One region of the Porticoccus sp. GXU_MW_L64 genome, then DNA from elsewhere that is predicted to be linked to it. Evidence: predicted binding sites of a transcription regulator. Region 1 holds the regulator's gene; each other region holds the start of a gene.
The links. The regulator LexA, encoded in region 1, represses DNA repair genes until DNA is damaged. The targets are predictions, from matches to a motif close to ACTGTNTNTANANACAGT.
Positions count from the first base shown of each region.

Region 2: a site for LexA is predicted at 3,035-3,052, ahead of uvrD (DNA helicase II). Genes of this name have one in related genera too.
Region 3: a site for LexA is predicted at 2,942-2,959, ahead of dinB (DNA polymerase IV). Genes of this name have one in related genera too.

Region 1 covers NZ_JBRKJK010000006.1:218,914-223,881, reverse strand. The annotation lists gene topA (type I DNA topoisomerase) at 1-1,275, shown strand, start outside; gene ACVBEJ_RS06445 (hypothetical protein) at 1,428-1,676, shown strand; gene lexA (transcriptional repressor LexA) at 1,760-2,374, opposite strand; gene ACVBEJ_RS06435 (DUF6763 family protein) at 2,640-2,939, opposite strand; gene ACVBEJ_RS06430 (asparaginase domain-containing protein) at 3,269-3,760, opposite strand; gene tdh (L-threonine 3-dehydrogenase) at 3,857-4,885, opposite strand.
Region 2 covers NZ_JBRKJK010000004.1:213,976-218,943, reverse strand. The annotation lists gene ACVBEJ_RS04175 (S41 family peptidase) at 1-2,826, opposite strand, end outside; gene uvrD (DNA helicase II) at 3,078-4,968, shown strand, end outside.
Region 3 covers NZ_JBRKJK010000002.1:84,264-89,231, reverse strand. The annotation lists gene ACVBEJ_RS02225 (efflux RND transporter permease subunit) at 1-2,307, shown strand, start outside; gene ACVBEJ_RS02220 (hypothetical protein) at 2,335-2,667, shown strand; gene dinB (DNA polymerase IV) at 2,967-4,034, shown strand; gene ACVBEJ_RS02210 (NAD/FAD-utilizing enzyme) at 4,052-4,609, opposite strand; gene ACVBEJ_RS02205 (TraB/GumN family protein) at 4,765-4,968, shown strand, end outside.

The DNA.
Region 1 (4,968 bases):
AAGAAAGACGACGATGTGGAATTGCCGGACCTGGCCGTGGGCGACGAACTGAACCTGAATATCCTCATTCCCAACCAGCACTTCACCAAACCACCAGCGCGCTACAGCGAGGCGTCACTGGTCAAAGAGCTGGAAAAACGCGGCATCGGCCGCCCATCCACTTATGCATCGATTATCTCCACCATTCAGGATCGCGGTTACGTGCGGGTGGAAAACCGGCGTTTTTACGCGGAAAAAATTGGCGATATTGTCACCGACCGCCTCAACGAGAACTTTACCGACCTGATGGACTACGGTTTTACCGCCGCCATGGAGGAATACCTGGACAAGGTGGCAGACGGCGACCTGGATTGGCAGGACGTACTCAACCGCTTTTACAGCGACTTTTCCGCCAAGCTGGAACAGGCGCAGAGCGAACAGGGCATGCGCCCCAATGCGCCCTCGGAAACCGATGTTCCCTGCCCCAAATGTGGCCGTCATATGATGGTGCGCACTGGCAGTACCGGGGTGTTTTTGGGCTGTTCGGGCTACGCCCTGCCGCCGAAAGAGCGCTGCAAAGGCACCCTAAACCTGCTGCCCGGGGATGAGGCGATAAACGTAGACGACGATGACGAAGCGGAAGCACGTCAGCTGATGGACAAGCGCCGTTGCAAAAAATGCAACTCCGCCATGGAAAATTATCTGATCGACGAAAAGCGCAAAATCCATATCTGTGGCAACAACCCGGATTGCGATGGTTTTGAGGTAGAGCAGGGCACCTTTGTGATCAAGGGCTACGAAGGCCCGGTGCTGGACTGCGACAAATGCGGCAGCGAAATGCAGCTAAAAACCGGTCGCTTTGGCAAGTTCTTTGGCTGCACCAACGAAAATTGCAAGAACACCCGCAAACTGCTGAAAAACGGCCAGCCGGCACCGCCAAAAATGGACCCGGTGCCCATGCCGGAATTGCAGTGTGTGAAAGTGGACGACCACTACATTCTGCGCGATGGTGCCAGCGGCCTGTTCCTGGCCGCCAGTCAGTTTCCCAAGCACCGGGAAACCCGCTCGCCGCAAATCGCCGAGATGCTGCCTCATAAGGACTCCATCGATCCCAAATACAGCTTCCTGTGGTCTGCTCCGGTAGCCGATCCGGACGGTGTGCCCACCTACGTGCGCTACAGCCGTAAAACCAAGGAGCAATATGTGCAGGCGGAGGTGGAAGGTAAGTCCACCGGCTTCCGCGCCTGGTACAAGGGCGGCAAGTGGGAGATTGAGGATAAGCGCAAGAAGAAATAAAGGTGGCAGGTCGCTTCGCTCACAGGTAACAGGGCGCGCTTGTGCGCTTACAGGGGGGGGCAACTGTATTCTGTAGCGGGTGCAGCTCCCGTTTTGTCACCTCTGTTTTGTGCTAAACTCTCCCAATTCTCTGGTTTAACAGATGTAACCCCATGCCCACTACGCTTTACGAAATTGTTCAACTCTCCAACGGTGACTACGCGTTGCAACGCACGGATGGTGGCGGCGAGCCATTGGTGCGAATATGTTTTTCCAAAGAGGCCCGGCATTATCTGCAAGAATCCAGTGTGGAAGTGGCCAGAGCCATGATTGATGCGGGTATTGAGGTGGTTGAGCAGATCAATGAAGAAGAAGCGATGGAACAGGAAGTGCGCGAGGAATCGCCGCGGTTGTTGCATTAAAACCCCGTCATTGCGAGCGCAGCCAACGGGGGTTATCAAGATTGCCAGGTTGTTCTCCGGACTCCTTGCAATGACGGGATGAATTACATATCCGTTCGTAAAACCCCCACGCTCAGCCCCTCGATGGCAAATTCCTGTTCCCGCAGATTTACCACAATGGGCTCGAAGTCTTCGTTTTCCGGCAACAGGTGAATTTCGTATTTGCTGCGAGTGCGTTTCAGGCGTTTCACAGTAACCTCATCGTCCACCCGAGCCACCACCACTTGGCCATTTTCCGCTGTCTGTTGACGGTGAACCGCCAGCAGGTCGCCATCCATAATGCCAATGTCCTTCATGCTCATGCCCTGTACTTTTAAAAAGTAGGAAGCGGCAGGGTAGAACAGTTGTTCTGGTACTTCGTAGTAATCCTCGACGTTTTCCTCTGCCAGAATCGGGCTGCCAGCAGCTACCCGGCCCACCACCGGCAAGCCATCCGGTACGCCGTCTTCCACCAGCAGGCGAATGCTGCGTGAGCCGCCGGGAACAATCTCGATAACACCTTTGCGCTCCAGTGCCTTGAGATGCTCCTGGGCGGCATTGGCAGAGCGGAAGCCCAGCGTTTCGGCAATTTCGGCACGGGTGGGTGGGAAGCCGGTATCGTAGATATACTCTTTGATCAGTTCGAGAATTTGCTGCTGGCGGGCGGTGAGGTCAATCATTGGATTTTCCTTTGGCTGGGAAAGTCTTGGCAAACATAAATGTGGATTTATATACAGCTGTAACTTTGTCCAGTATGGCTCTGTGAGGGCGTGGATGCAAGGGGAATTTCCAAACTATTGAATTTCCAAACTGTGCTGCCATGGCGAAAAGCACAGCAGTTCGGTAATCTTATGCTGTTTGCGGTGTTCTGGTCGAGATTGCTTCGCTGCGCTCGCAATGACAGAGTCGTTGGAAAGCAGGGTAGAGTTGCTTGAAGTTGAGGAGTTAGCCGTTGTTTATATCGAGGGTTGCCAGGGGGTCCTGAACGTTGTCGGGAATAACAATGTCGTCCAGTTCGTGGCTGTCTTCGCGGCTGAGTTCGTAGGAGGCGCGCCAGTCTTCCGGCGCTTCGGCGCTGAGTATCAGCATTTGCCCCCAGGTTTCAAAATCCAGTTCGCTGATTTCGCCGCCCAGTAATTGAATATCAATGGTGCCGGCACTGTCGTCTACCGCGACCACTTCAAACAACACATCCTCTGCAGCGTCCTGATACCAGGAACCAATTTCAGGGTAGTGTTTGGCCACGGCTGTGCTCCCATCTGGATGTTGAGTTAGGGCCTGTTCACACTAATCGAGTTACAACAGTGGCGATTCAATTAGTGTGAACAGGCCCTAAAACCCTATCATTGCTGAAGTGGCTTGCCTATCGCCGTTGGGTGCCTACAGCGCGCATTGGTTTTTACGGCAACAGTGGTTTTTTATAAGCATCGTAAATTCAAGGAATTAGCGATGGAAAAGTGATTTTGCTTATAGGAGAGAAGAATAAAAAGCGGCTGGGTAATGAAAAAAATATCTAAAGAAATGACGGTGAAAAGGGCCGTTAAGACCCTTTTGATACGGATAAAAAGTGGGTTTTACGGGTTTGCGGGCTCAAAGCGGTTGGCGGCGACATTTTTTACCACTCGGGTGGCGTCAAACAGTTGCCCATTCATGGTGATATAAACCCCTGGCTGCACCGCTTGCAGAGCGCCAAGGGCGCAGCCGATATTGAAGATGGCGTCGGTCTCGCGGAAGACCGCCGGTTGCAGAGCACCGGTCATCAGAATGTGCTTCCCCGGTACCTGTTCCCGCAACCATTTGCCGGTTTCCACCATGCCGTCGGTGCCGTGTGTTACCAGAACATAATCGCTGTCGCAGTTTTTTACCCGGTCGACGATAAGCTGGCGATCTTCGTCGGTGAGGTCCAGGCTGTCTTTGCGCAATACAGAGGTCACTTCAAACTCAAAGCCCACTTCCATGCGTTTAAGCAGCTCGCCAATCACCGGGTCGCCCACCTGGTAGTCGCTCTTGGCGTCGAAGTAAATTTTGTCGATGGTGCCGCCGGTGGTGATGATGTTTATTTTCATAGACGTTGTTTTCCAGTTACGTCATCCTGAACGCAGTGAGGGATCTCATTGTGTGGATGAACATCGAGATCCTTCGCTGCGCTCAGGATGACAATATTATTTGAGCCAATCCAAAATTACTTTCCCCGAATGCCCGGAGGCCATCATTTCAAACCCTTGCTGGAAATCATCCACAGGGTAGTGGTGAGTGATGATGGGTGCCAGGTCCAGGCCGCTCTGAATCAGGCTGCTCATTTTATACCAGGTTTCAAACATCTCGCGGCCGTAAATACCTTTTAATATCAGCCCTTTGAATATCACCTGGTTCCAGTCGATAGCCATCTCGCCAGGTGGGATGCCCAGCATGGCAATGCGGCCGCCGTGGTTCATGTTGTGCAGCATGTCGTTAAAGGCCACCGGTACGCCGGACATTTCCAGGCCGATATCAAAACCCTCGGTCATGCCCAGTTCTTTCATTACCGTGGGCAATTTCTCATTGGCCACATTGACAGCGCGACTGGCGCCCATTTTGCGGGCCAGGTCCAGGCGGTAGTCGTTGAGATCGGTAATTACCACGTGGCGCGCGCCGCAGTGTTTGGCAATGGCCACCGCCATGATACCTATGGGGCCAGCGCCGGTAATCAGTACATCCTCGCCCACCAGATCGAACGACAGGGCGGTGTGCACCGCGTTGCCAAAGGGGTCGAAAATGGCTGCCAGGTCGTCGGGGATGTCGTCGGGTAACTTGAAGGCGTTAAAGGCGGGAATCACAAGGTATTCCGCAAAAGCACCGGGGCGATCCACGCCCACACCTTCGGTATTGCGGCACAGGTGGCGGCGTCCGGCGCGGCAGTTGCGGCAGTGGCCGCAGGTAATGTGGCCTTCGCCGGACACCCGGTCACCCACGGCAAAGCCGCGCACTTCCTGGCCCATGTCTACCACCTCGCCGACAAATTCATGGCCCACCACCATGGGCACCGGAATGGTGTCCTGGGACCACTTGTCCCAGTTGTAGATATGCATGTCCGTGCCGCAGATGGCGGTTTTACGCATTTTGATCAGCAGGTCGTTGTGGCCCATCTCCGGCCTGGCCACATCGGTCATCCAGATGCCGGGTTCGGGTTTTAACTTCGATAGTGCTTTCATGTTACGCCCTCGGTTGGACGTTTGAGGTTCGACGTTGGACGAATTGAGCTCAGCGCTCCGAACTGCTTTTTCGTCAAACGTCT
Region 2 (4,968 bases), on a different contig from region 1:
GCCGCCACCGTTAAAGCGGGTGTCGACAATCAAGGCCTCTTTTTTCACATTGCGGCCCAGTACCTCGGAGTAGGTTTCCTGGAACGACGGCGTGTTCATGCCCTTTACGTGTACGTAGCCCAGTTTGCCTTTCGACAGCTTTTCCACCAGGTTGCGACGATTTTTTACCCAGCGCTGGTAGCGCAGTTCCAGTTCTGACCGAAACGGCATGGCTTTTACGGCCTGCTCGAACGATTTGGGTTCTTTCTTGCCTGCTTTGGGGTTGGTTACCGTCAGCAAGACTCTTTTGCCTGCCTTGTGGTTCAGCAACGCGTAGTAGTTGCTGTTGGCGTTGATTTGCTGGCCGTTGATGGCGCTGATAATCATGCCCGCTTCAATTTTGTTGTCTTTGCTGAGCAGTGGGCTTTTATCGATGATCTCGGCAATTTTGATGCCGTCGCCGCGGTAGCCGTAGTTGGGAATAATGCCCAGTGCGGCGGTTTGGTCAGCCTGGCCATTGCCTCTGGAGCGATAGCGAGCGCCGGTGTGGGACGCGTTCAGTTCACCCAGCATTTCGCTGAGAACATCGGCAAAGTCCTGATTGTTGTTAATGTTGTCCAGTTTGGGCAGGTATTCTTGTTTGTAAAAGTCCCAGTCTACGCCGTGCAGGTCTTTCACGTAGAACTTGTCCCGCGCCTGACGCCAGGCGTGCTCGAACATGTAGCTGCGTTCGTCGGCCGCGTTCAGCTCAAACTCGGCGGCGTAGGCAACCGGTTTGGGAGCGCCGTTGCCCAGGGTGATTTTGCGGATGCTGCCATCGGCAATCACAAACAGGGTTTTGCCGTCTTTGGACATTCTCATGCCAGCTTGTTTGGCGCCCAGCTTGTTCAGCGGTTTGGTGCTGTTTTCATCGAAGTCGCGCACCCACAGGTCAAAGCCTTTTTCGAACTTGGCCAGGTAGTACAGTTTGCGGCCGTCTTTGCTCAGCAGGCCCATGCCCAGCTCCGCTGCGTGCAGGGTAAGGCGGGCGCGACGGTCTTCGATGTTGGCCAGGTCGATATCAATGGTTTTGGCTTTTGGTTCTTTGTCCTTTTTATCCTTGTCTTTTTTGTCGTCTTTCTTTTTGCTGCTATCGCTTTTTTTACTGTCTTTTTCAGCCTCTTTTTTGAGGGCGTATTCTTCCTTGTTGAGTTTGAATTTGTCCCAGCTGTCCTGGTTCAGGAATACCCCGTAGACATCCATTTCCGAACCCCAGCTGCCGTGGTTGCGGCGGCCGTGTTTGGCGGTCATCCAGGTAATGGCGTTGCCGTTCATCGCCCATTGAGGGGCCACATCCGCATAGCCGGACTGGGTGAGGTTGATGGGTGCCTTTTTGCCTGATACATCGATCAGGCCAATCTCTGTAATCCAGCGACCATCGATGTAACTGGCGGCAAGCCACTTGCTGTCTGGTGACCAGGAAAAGGAAATGTCGCCATCGCTGTAGGAGTAGTTGTACTTTTCCTTGAGCACGGTGCGGCTTTTGCCGTTGGCCAGGTTGAGCACTTTGATAGTGTCGCGGTTGGACAGGTACGCCACTTCTTTGCCATCCGGTGAATAGGCGGGCTGAAAGGTTTCTTCGCTGTTGGCCAACAGGGTTTTCTCGGTCAGCTTGAGGGCGTTGTAAAAGTACTTCTGATCTTTGCTGGCCAGAGAGCTTTGATAGAGGTTCCAGCTTTTATTGCGCTCGCCCGCGTATATCAGGCTGCGGCCATCCGGGGAGAACGACACAGAGCGTTCCATTTCCGGGGTGTTGGTGATGCGGCGAGTGGTGGGGTATTCGGTGGAGGTGACATACACATCGCCACGGACAACAACGGCCACTTCTTTGCCGTTGGGGGAAATGGCGAATTCAGTGGCTCCACTGCCCATAACGGCCCGCTGGATGGGGTTTGTCTTGTCATCGTTATTGATGGCAATGGCCAGCTTTTGTGGTTGGCCCCCGTCTGCCAGACGGTAAATGGAGCCGTGATAGCCGTACACAAGGTTGCCGCTGTTGTCTGCTGACAGAAAGCGCACCGGGTGGTGTTTGTGGTCGGTTACCTGGGTGGCTTTACCGCTCGCCAGGTTTTGCTGCCACACATTCATGGTGCCGCTGCGTTCGCTGGTAAAGTAGAAGCTCTGTTCGTCGTTGCTCCAGAGCGGGTTGCGGTCTTCACCCAGCCAGTGAGTCTGCTGGCTGTATTTGCCGGATTTGGTGTCGTACAGCCAGATATCGCGGGTTACCGAGGAGCGGTGGCGTTTGCGGAACTGATCCTCGTAGCCTTTTTTGTCCTGGTACAGAAACTTGTCGCCAGCGCGGTTGTAGCGGGCTTTCTCCGCGACAATGGTGGTTACTTGGCGGGGGGTGTCGCCGCTCAGGTTGACGCTGTAGGTTTCTTCCAGTCGGCCGCTGGGGAATTGGGTGTTTTGTACCGAGTCCATGCGCAGGGAGGTGAACAGTACGCTGCTGCCATCGGCGCTGAAATCACTGGGAATGTCAGGCGAGGAGTGGTGGGTAAGGCGTTTTACGCCACCGCCGTTGGCGTTCATCACAAAAATATCAAAGTTGCCGTAGCGGTTTGAGGCAAAGGCCAGCTTTTTGCCGTCTCGGGACCACACCGGGTAACTGTCATAGGCACTGTGGCTGGTTAGTGCGGTGGCGGTGCCGCCGTTGCTGTTTACCACATAGATGTCGCCGTGGTGAGTGAAGGCGACTTTGCTGCCATCCGGTGATACCGCCGGGTTGCGATACCATTCGCTGTCGGCGGCCTGGGCGGTTACGGCGCCCAGTGCCAGGGCAGAAGCCAGAAGTGATTTCAATGTCATGGAGCTACCTCTCCTCGGTTTTTGTGCAGGTATTTTTTTGAAGGCTCAAGAATATAAACGAGCGAAACTGCCCAAGCCCCCATTAAAGTTCAAATTATTTCGCGAAACTTTACATAAAGGCTGCCTTGTACATCGGGCTTTCCACATAATGGCGGCGGCCAGGGTGACGTACGGATCAATAGCAGTAAAAAAGACAATCGGTTGTTTTACTGTATATAAATCCAGTTTGCAGCAATGTTAGAATCCAGCCCATGGATGTTACTTCGATACTCGACCAACTCAACCCGGCTCAGCGGGAGGCAGTTTCCAGCAACGACGCCAACCTGCTGGTGCTGGCGGGGGCGGGCTCTGGCAAAACCCGGGTGCTGGTGCACCGCATCGCCTGGCTGATTCAGGTGGAACACGTCTCCCCCTACGAAATCCTGGCGGTGACCTTTACCAACAAGGCCGCCCGGGAAATGCGCGAGCGCATCGACGCTCTGCTGCCCATGCCCCCCAGTGGTATGTGGGTGGGCACTTTTCACGGCCTGGCCCACCGCCTGTTGAAAACTCACTGGCGCGAGGCCAACCTGCCGGAGAGCTTTCAGATTCTCGATTCAGACGATCAACAGCGGGTGGTGAAGCGGGTCAGCGCAACCCTGGGGCTGGACGACAGTCGCTGGCCAGCGCGCCAAAGCCAGTGGTTTATCAATGCCCAGAAAGACGAAGGCCTGCGCCCGCAGCATATTCAGCACAGTGGTGACCCCCATCTGACCATGATGGTAAAGATTTACAGCGCCTATGAAGAAGCCTGCCAACGTGGAGGCATGGTGGATTTTGGTGAGTTGCTGCTGCGCGCCCACGAATTGTGGCTCAATCACCCGGAGCTGTTGCAGCATTACCAGAACCGTTTTCGTCATATTCTGGTGGACGAATTTCAAGACACCAACAGCATCCAGTACGCCTGGCTGCGGCTGTTGGCAGGTAGCGATGCCTGCGTGACTGCGGTGGGTGACGACGACCAGTCCATTTACGGTTGGCGCGGCGCCAAAGTGGAAAATATTCGCAACTTCAGCCGGGATTTCAGCAATGCAAAGGTTGTAAAGCTGGAGCAGAACTACCGTTCCACCGGCAATATCCTCAATGCCGCCAATGCGGTGATTGCCCGCAACAGCGAACGGTTGGGCAAAAATCTCTGGACCGACGGCGCCGATGGTGAGTTGATCTCCCTGTACGCCGGTTTTAACGAACACGACGAAGCGCGCTTTATCGGCGACCGCATTCAGGCCTGGGTGAAGGATGGCAACAGCCACAGCGATGCGGCCATTCTGTACCGCTCCAACGCGCAATCGCGGGTGCTGGAGGAGGCGCTGCTGCGGGCGGGCATTCCCTATCGCATCTACGGCGGGCAAAAATTCTACGAGCGCCTGGAAATTCGCAATGCCCTGGCCTACTTGCGGCTGTTGCTCAACCGTCATGACGATGCGGCCTTTGAGCGAGTGGTGAATGTGCCGCCCCGTGCCATTGGTGACAAAACCGTGCAAGCGTTGCGGGATGCGGCTCGCGCCAGCGGCCAATCCCTGTGGCGCACTGCCAGGAGCGCCGTGGCGCAAGGCCAGCTCACCGCCCGCGCGGGCAATGCAGTGGCGGGTTTTTTGACCCTGATCGATCAGCTGGATGGCGACAGCGAGGCATTGCCTCTGCACGAAGTGGCGGATCATGTTCTCGCCCGAAGTGGCCTGGTGGAATACCACGGCAAAGAAAAGGGCGAGCGCGGCCAGGCGCGGGTGGATAACCTCAAAGAGCTGATCAGCGCGTGCAAGGGTTTTCGTCCGCAAGACCCGGAAGGGTCGGTTCTGGGGCAGTTCCTCGACGAAGCGGCGCTGGACGCTGGCGAACGTCAGGCGGATGACGGCCAGTCTGCGGTACAAATGATGACCCTGCACTCCGCCAAAGGGCTGGAATTCCCACTGGTGTTTGTGGCGGGCATGGAGGAAAATCTGTTTCCCCACCGCATGAGCATCGAAGAACCGGGGCGCCTGGATGAGGAGCGTCGCCTGGCCTACGTGGGCATTACCCGGGCCATGGAAAAGCTGTACCTGACGTTTGCTGAAAGCCGCCAACTGTACGGCAGTGAGAGCTTTAATTCTGTGTCCCGCTTTG
Region 3 (4,968 bases), on a different contig from region 1:
GAGGCAATCAAGGCGGTGATCGACGAAGGTCGTGACGCGCTGCCCGCCAGCGTGGATATTATCTACATGTTTGATCGCTCTGAATTCAGCTATCAGATGATCGCTGAATTGTCCGGCAATATCCTTACCGCCATGGCACTGGTATTGATTATTGTGGTTGCTGCCCTGGGGGTGCGCTCCGGGCTGTTGGTGGGCTTTGGCATCCCGTTCTCTCTGCTGGGCAGTGCCATCATCCTGCAATTGATTGGCTATTCCTTCAATTTTATGGTGGCTTTTGGTTTGCTGCTGGCGCTGGGTATGTTGATTGACGGCGCCATTGTGGTCGTGGAATACGCCGACCGTCAGCGCAGTCTGGGCAAGTCCATGAAAGAGTCTTACCTGGTTGCGGTGGGGCGTATGCGTCTGCCGGTAATGTCGTCCACCATCACCACCTTGCTGGTGTTTTTGCCGCTGATGCTGTGGCCCGGTACAACCGGAGAGTTTATGGGCTACTTGCCGGTGACCGTGTTTGCGGTGCTGGTTTGGTCGCTGATTTATGCACTGTTCTTTTCACCGGTACTGGGTACCCTGATCGGCCGTGCCCAGAAAACCCACCGTATCGTTGAGGCGCCACAGTCCGACAGCGCCTGGCCGCAAAAACTGACCCGTTTTGGCCAGGGTTACGCCAGCCTGGTGGGAGCCTTTGTTCGCCAGCCGGTTGCGGTGTTTGTGTCGGCCATAGCCCTGTTGTTCCTGGTGTTTATCATTTATGGGCAATTGGGGCGTGGCGCCATATTTTTTACCGAAACGGAAAACAACTACGGTATGGGTTCGGTTCGGGCCAAGGGCAATTTGTCGGTGGCAGAGCGTGAGGGATTAACGGCTCAAGTAGAGCGGATTCTGTTATCTATCCCCGAGATAAAAGCAGTGTACTCCGGCAGCAGTGGCATTGGGGTAGGGGATAACGGCAGCGCCCGTTATCGGGACGAGGTGGCTGAGATATTGATTGAGTTGGTGGACGCCACTGAGCGAGAGCGCAGTAGCCGCGAGGTCTTTGCTTCCATCCGCCAGGCCACCGCTAATATGCCCGGACTGTATTTTACCGCTGACCCGATAGAAGGGGGCCCTCCAACCGGTCGTGACCTGCAGCTGCAATTGGCCTCTGCGGACCAGGATAAACTGTTCGCCACAGCGCGGATGATCCGCCGCCATCTTGAAGAAAATGTCGAAGGTTTGCGAGATATAGAAGACACCACCCCACAACCCGGTATCGAGTGGGAAATCACCCTGGACCGTGCCCAGGCAGCCATGCACGGGGTGAATGTTGCCCTGGTTGGGCAGATGGTGCAGATGATCACCAATGGCGTGCTGCTGGGCAAATACCGCCCGGATGACGCCGAGGACGAAGTGGATATCCGGGTGCGTTACCCCAGCAGTGATCGCAACCTGTCGGCGTTAGACAATATACGCGTTACCACTTCGCAGGGTGCGGTTCCGGTGGCCAGTTTTGTCAAACTGGTGCCTCAGCAAAAGGTCGACAGTATTCAACGTATCGACCTGGAGCAGGTGGCTTTTGTGCGCGCCAATACGCTGGAAGGGGTGTTGGCAGACACTAAGGTAAAAGAGCTACAACAGTGGCTGAAAACAGTGGATATCGACCCCGCTGTGGGAATCAGCTTTCGCGGTGCCAATGAAGAACAGGCAGAATCGCTCCAGTTTCTTGCTACTGCGGGTATGCTGGCGCTGTTCCTGATGCTGATTATGATGGTGATGCAGTTCAACAGCTTTTATCAGGCGTTCCTGATTCTCTCGGCGGTGATCATGTCTACCGCCGGTGTGTTGTTGGGGCTGGTATTCAGCCAGCAGCCGTTCAGCATTATTATGACCGGCGTGGGCATTATTGCCCTGGCGGGGATTGTGGTGAACAACAATATTGTTTTGATCGACACCTATAACCACCTGCGCCGCGACCGCCCGGATATGAGCCCTTTTGAGGCGGCGCATCTGTCTGCGGTACTGCGCCTGCGGCCAGTGCTGCTTACCACAGTGACTACGGTGGTGGGTTTGATGCCCCTGGCCAATGGCTTCAGTGTGGACTTTTTGCAGCGCAGCGCCGGGTTTGGTGGCGCGGTAACGTCCTGGTGGACGCCTCTGGCCAGTGCCATTGTCGACGGCCTGGTGTTTTCCACCCTGCTGACCCTGTTGGTGACTCCGGCGTTGATTGTGATGCCATACCAGCTGAAACGCTGGTTTTGCAAAGGCGACAACAAGCCGCAGCCCTACAGCGGCAAGCCCGACGGCAACCACCCTGGCCTCGGTATTTCGTAGCGTTGGCTTGTAAGGATATTCGATTCAATGCCCCTGAAAATTATTTTTAGAGCCAGTTTTATCTTTTGGGCACTGCTGTCTGTGTGCGCCTCTGCTTATCTGCTGTTTACCCAGCCGGCCATCTACTGGCTTGGCCCTCTGGTGGCGGGGCTGGCACCCATGGTGAATCTGGTGTTCCCCTACGACAAACAGATTTCTGCTCATCACAAGGTAAAATTACCCAGAGTGTCGCTGTTGGTGATGCTCAGCGTGGCACTGGTGTTGCTGACTGTTCCCGAACGGGGTCTGGCGCTGTGGCTGACTCTGGGTTGTGTGGGGGGCTTTTTACTGGATACCTATTGGGCGCGGGAAAGCTATTAACCCGGTAACACGAAAGACGTCCTGCCTTTTGTATCGCGCGCTCAATAAAACCTGACGCACTGTCGCTTCGCTCCTCGCAATGACGGAGCAACAATAGTCCCTCATCGCGAGCGCAGCGCGGCGATCTCACCCAGTGTGGCAGAGTGCTCGGAGAATAAGCGGTGGCTGGATGGAGATTGCCGCGTCGCTCCGCCCCTCGCAATGACTGCTTGGGAGGTTGTCCAAGACTGTTAATCCGCAATCCTTGCCACCTTCTGTAAATCATCCGACAATAGCTGTAATTACATACAGTTATTTTCATGCGCAAAATCATCCATATCGACTGCGACTGTTTCTACGCATCTGTAGAAATGCGCGATGATCCTTCCTTGCGGGATCTGCCCATCGCTATTGGTGGCCAGTCTGACCGCCGTGGGGTTATCGCGACCTGTAATTATCCGGCCCGTGAATACGGCGTTCGCTCTGCCATGGCGTCCGCTCATGCACGCCGCCTGTGCCCCGGTTTGATTTTGATTCCACCGCACATGGATAAATATCGGCAGGCAGCCCAGCAGATTCGCAAGATATTTTTTTCCTATACGGAGCTGGTAGAACCGTTATCGCAGGACGAGGCGTTTTTGGATGTGTCCGATTGCCAGCAGTGTCGCGGCAGCGCCACTTTGATCGCTCAACAAATTCGCCAGCGTATTGTTGATGAAGTGGGCGTGACGGCATCCGCAGGTATTGCCCCCAACAAGTTTCTTGCCAAAATCGCCAGCGACTGGCACAAGCCCAATGGCCAATTGGTGATTACCCCGGACGAGGTGGCCGATTTTGTCCATCGCCTGCCGGTCAATAAAATTTTTGGGGTTGGCAAGGTGACGGCGAAAAAGCTGGAACGTATGGGGATTTTGACCTGTGCTGACCTTCAGCGGCACGATTTGACAACTCTGGTGGAGGCCTTCGGGGTATTTGGCCAGCGACTTCACCAACTCAGTCGCGGTGAAGACGAACGCCCGGTAAAACCCCATCGGCGCCGGAAGTCCCTGAGTGTGGAGCATACCTACGCCGCGGATTTGCCAGACACTAAAAGTTGTGTGAACAAGTTGCCGGAATTATTGGTTGAGCTGAAAGGGCGCTTGCGCCCTGTGGATGACAGTTATCAGGTGGTTCGCCAGTTCGTTAAAGTGAAGTTTAACGACTTTACAGTGACCACCCTGGAGCGAGCCAATGACCCCAAGCTGACACTGGACAGCTTTGCGGTGCTTTTACATGAAGCATTTGCACGGGGCAACCGCCCGGTGCGATTGCTGGGCATTGGCGTTCGCTTTGTGGATACGCAACCGGAGCGGGATTTTATTCAGCTGGACTTGCCTTTTGATGGCTAACTGATTGTTAACACCCCCTAAGGCATGGACTTCATAAACCAGGAGAACTTGTTGCGCCACCAGATAACCAGAGCCGGTGTGGAGGAGCCGATACCGGCATCGCACAATCTGGGGTGGCGGTTTACAACTTGATCAAGAACGGTTTCCTGTTCAGGTTTTGTGTCCACAAAAAACACATGTTGCCCGTCTTGCAGTTGCTTTTGGAAGCGCTTGAATTGTTTGTGGGGCTCCTGAATACCAAACAGGCCGCCTTCCCAGGTACAAAAACCCAGCACAATAATGGCCAGGAAAATAAAGGGTACCCAGGTTGTTTGCTCTGGCAGGTTTGAACTGTGGGCCAGCAACAACACCACAGTGGCGGCCAGCAGACCGATCACCGCGCCAATGATGGTGCCATTAACCACGTCTTTGCGCAGCACAGCTTCTACTTCATTGAGGTGTTCATGCTTTGCTACGTCGGCGTCATTCAGGCTCAGCACGTGAATCTGCGGAGTGGTAAACCCTTGCGCTTCAAGCTCCTGTTCAACATTTTCCAGATCATCCAGATCACTGCTTATGTAATAGTGTCTTTTCATCTGTAAATCCTCAGTCATTGATAGGCAATGCCAGCCATTGAAAAACCGAATCGAAAAAAGCGGCAAGCCTTTTTCAAGTATAGCAACTGTGTAGGCAATTGCTTGTTGGAGTGGTAGGCTCCATTTTTCTGACTGCCAATAAGGTAAAAAATTCGATGAAAGGGAAATTGACCGCCGTAGCGACATTATTTTTATTAGTGGTTTTTTGTGGAACCGCATGGAGTGCCAACGACAAAGCGTTGTTCTGGAAATTGCAAACAGAGGAGGCCACGGTTTATCTGTTTGGCTCTATTCACCTGGCGAACAGCAGTTTTTATCCGTTGCGTGAGGAGATTGAAAAGGCTTTTGCCAGCGCTGAT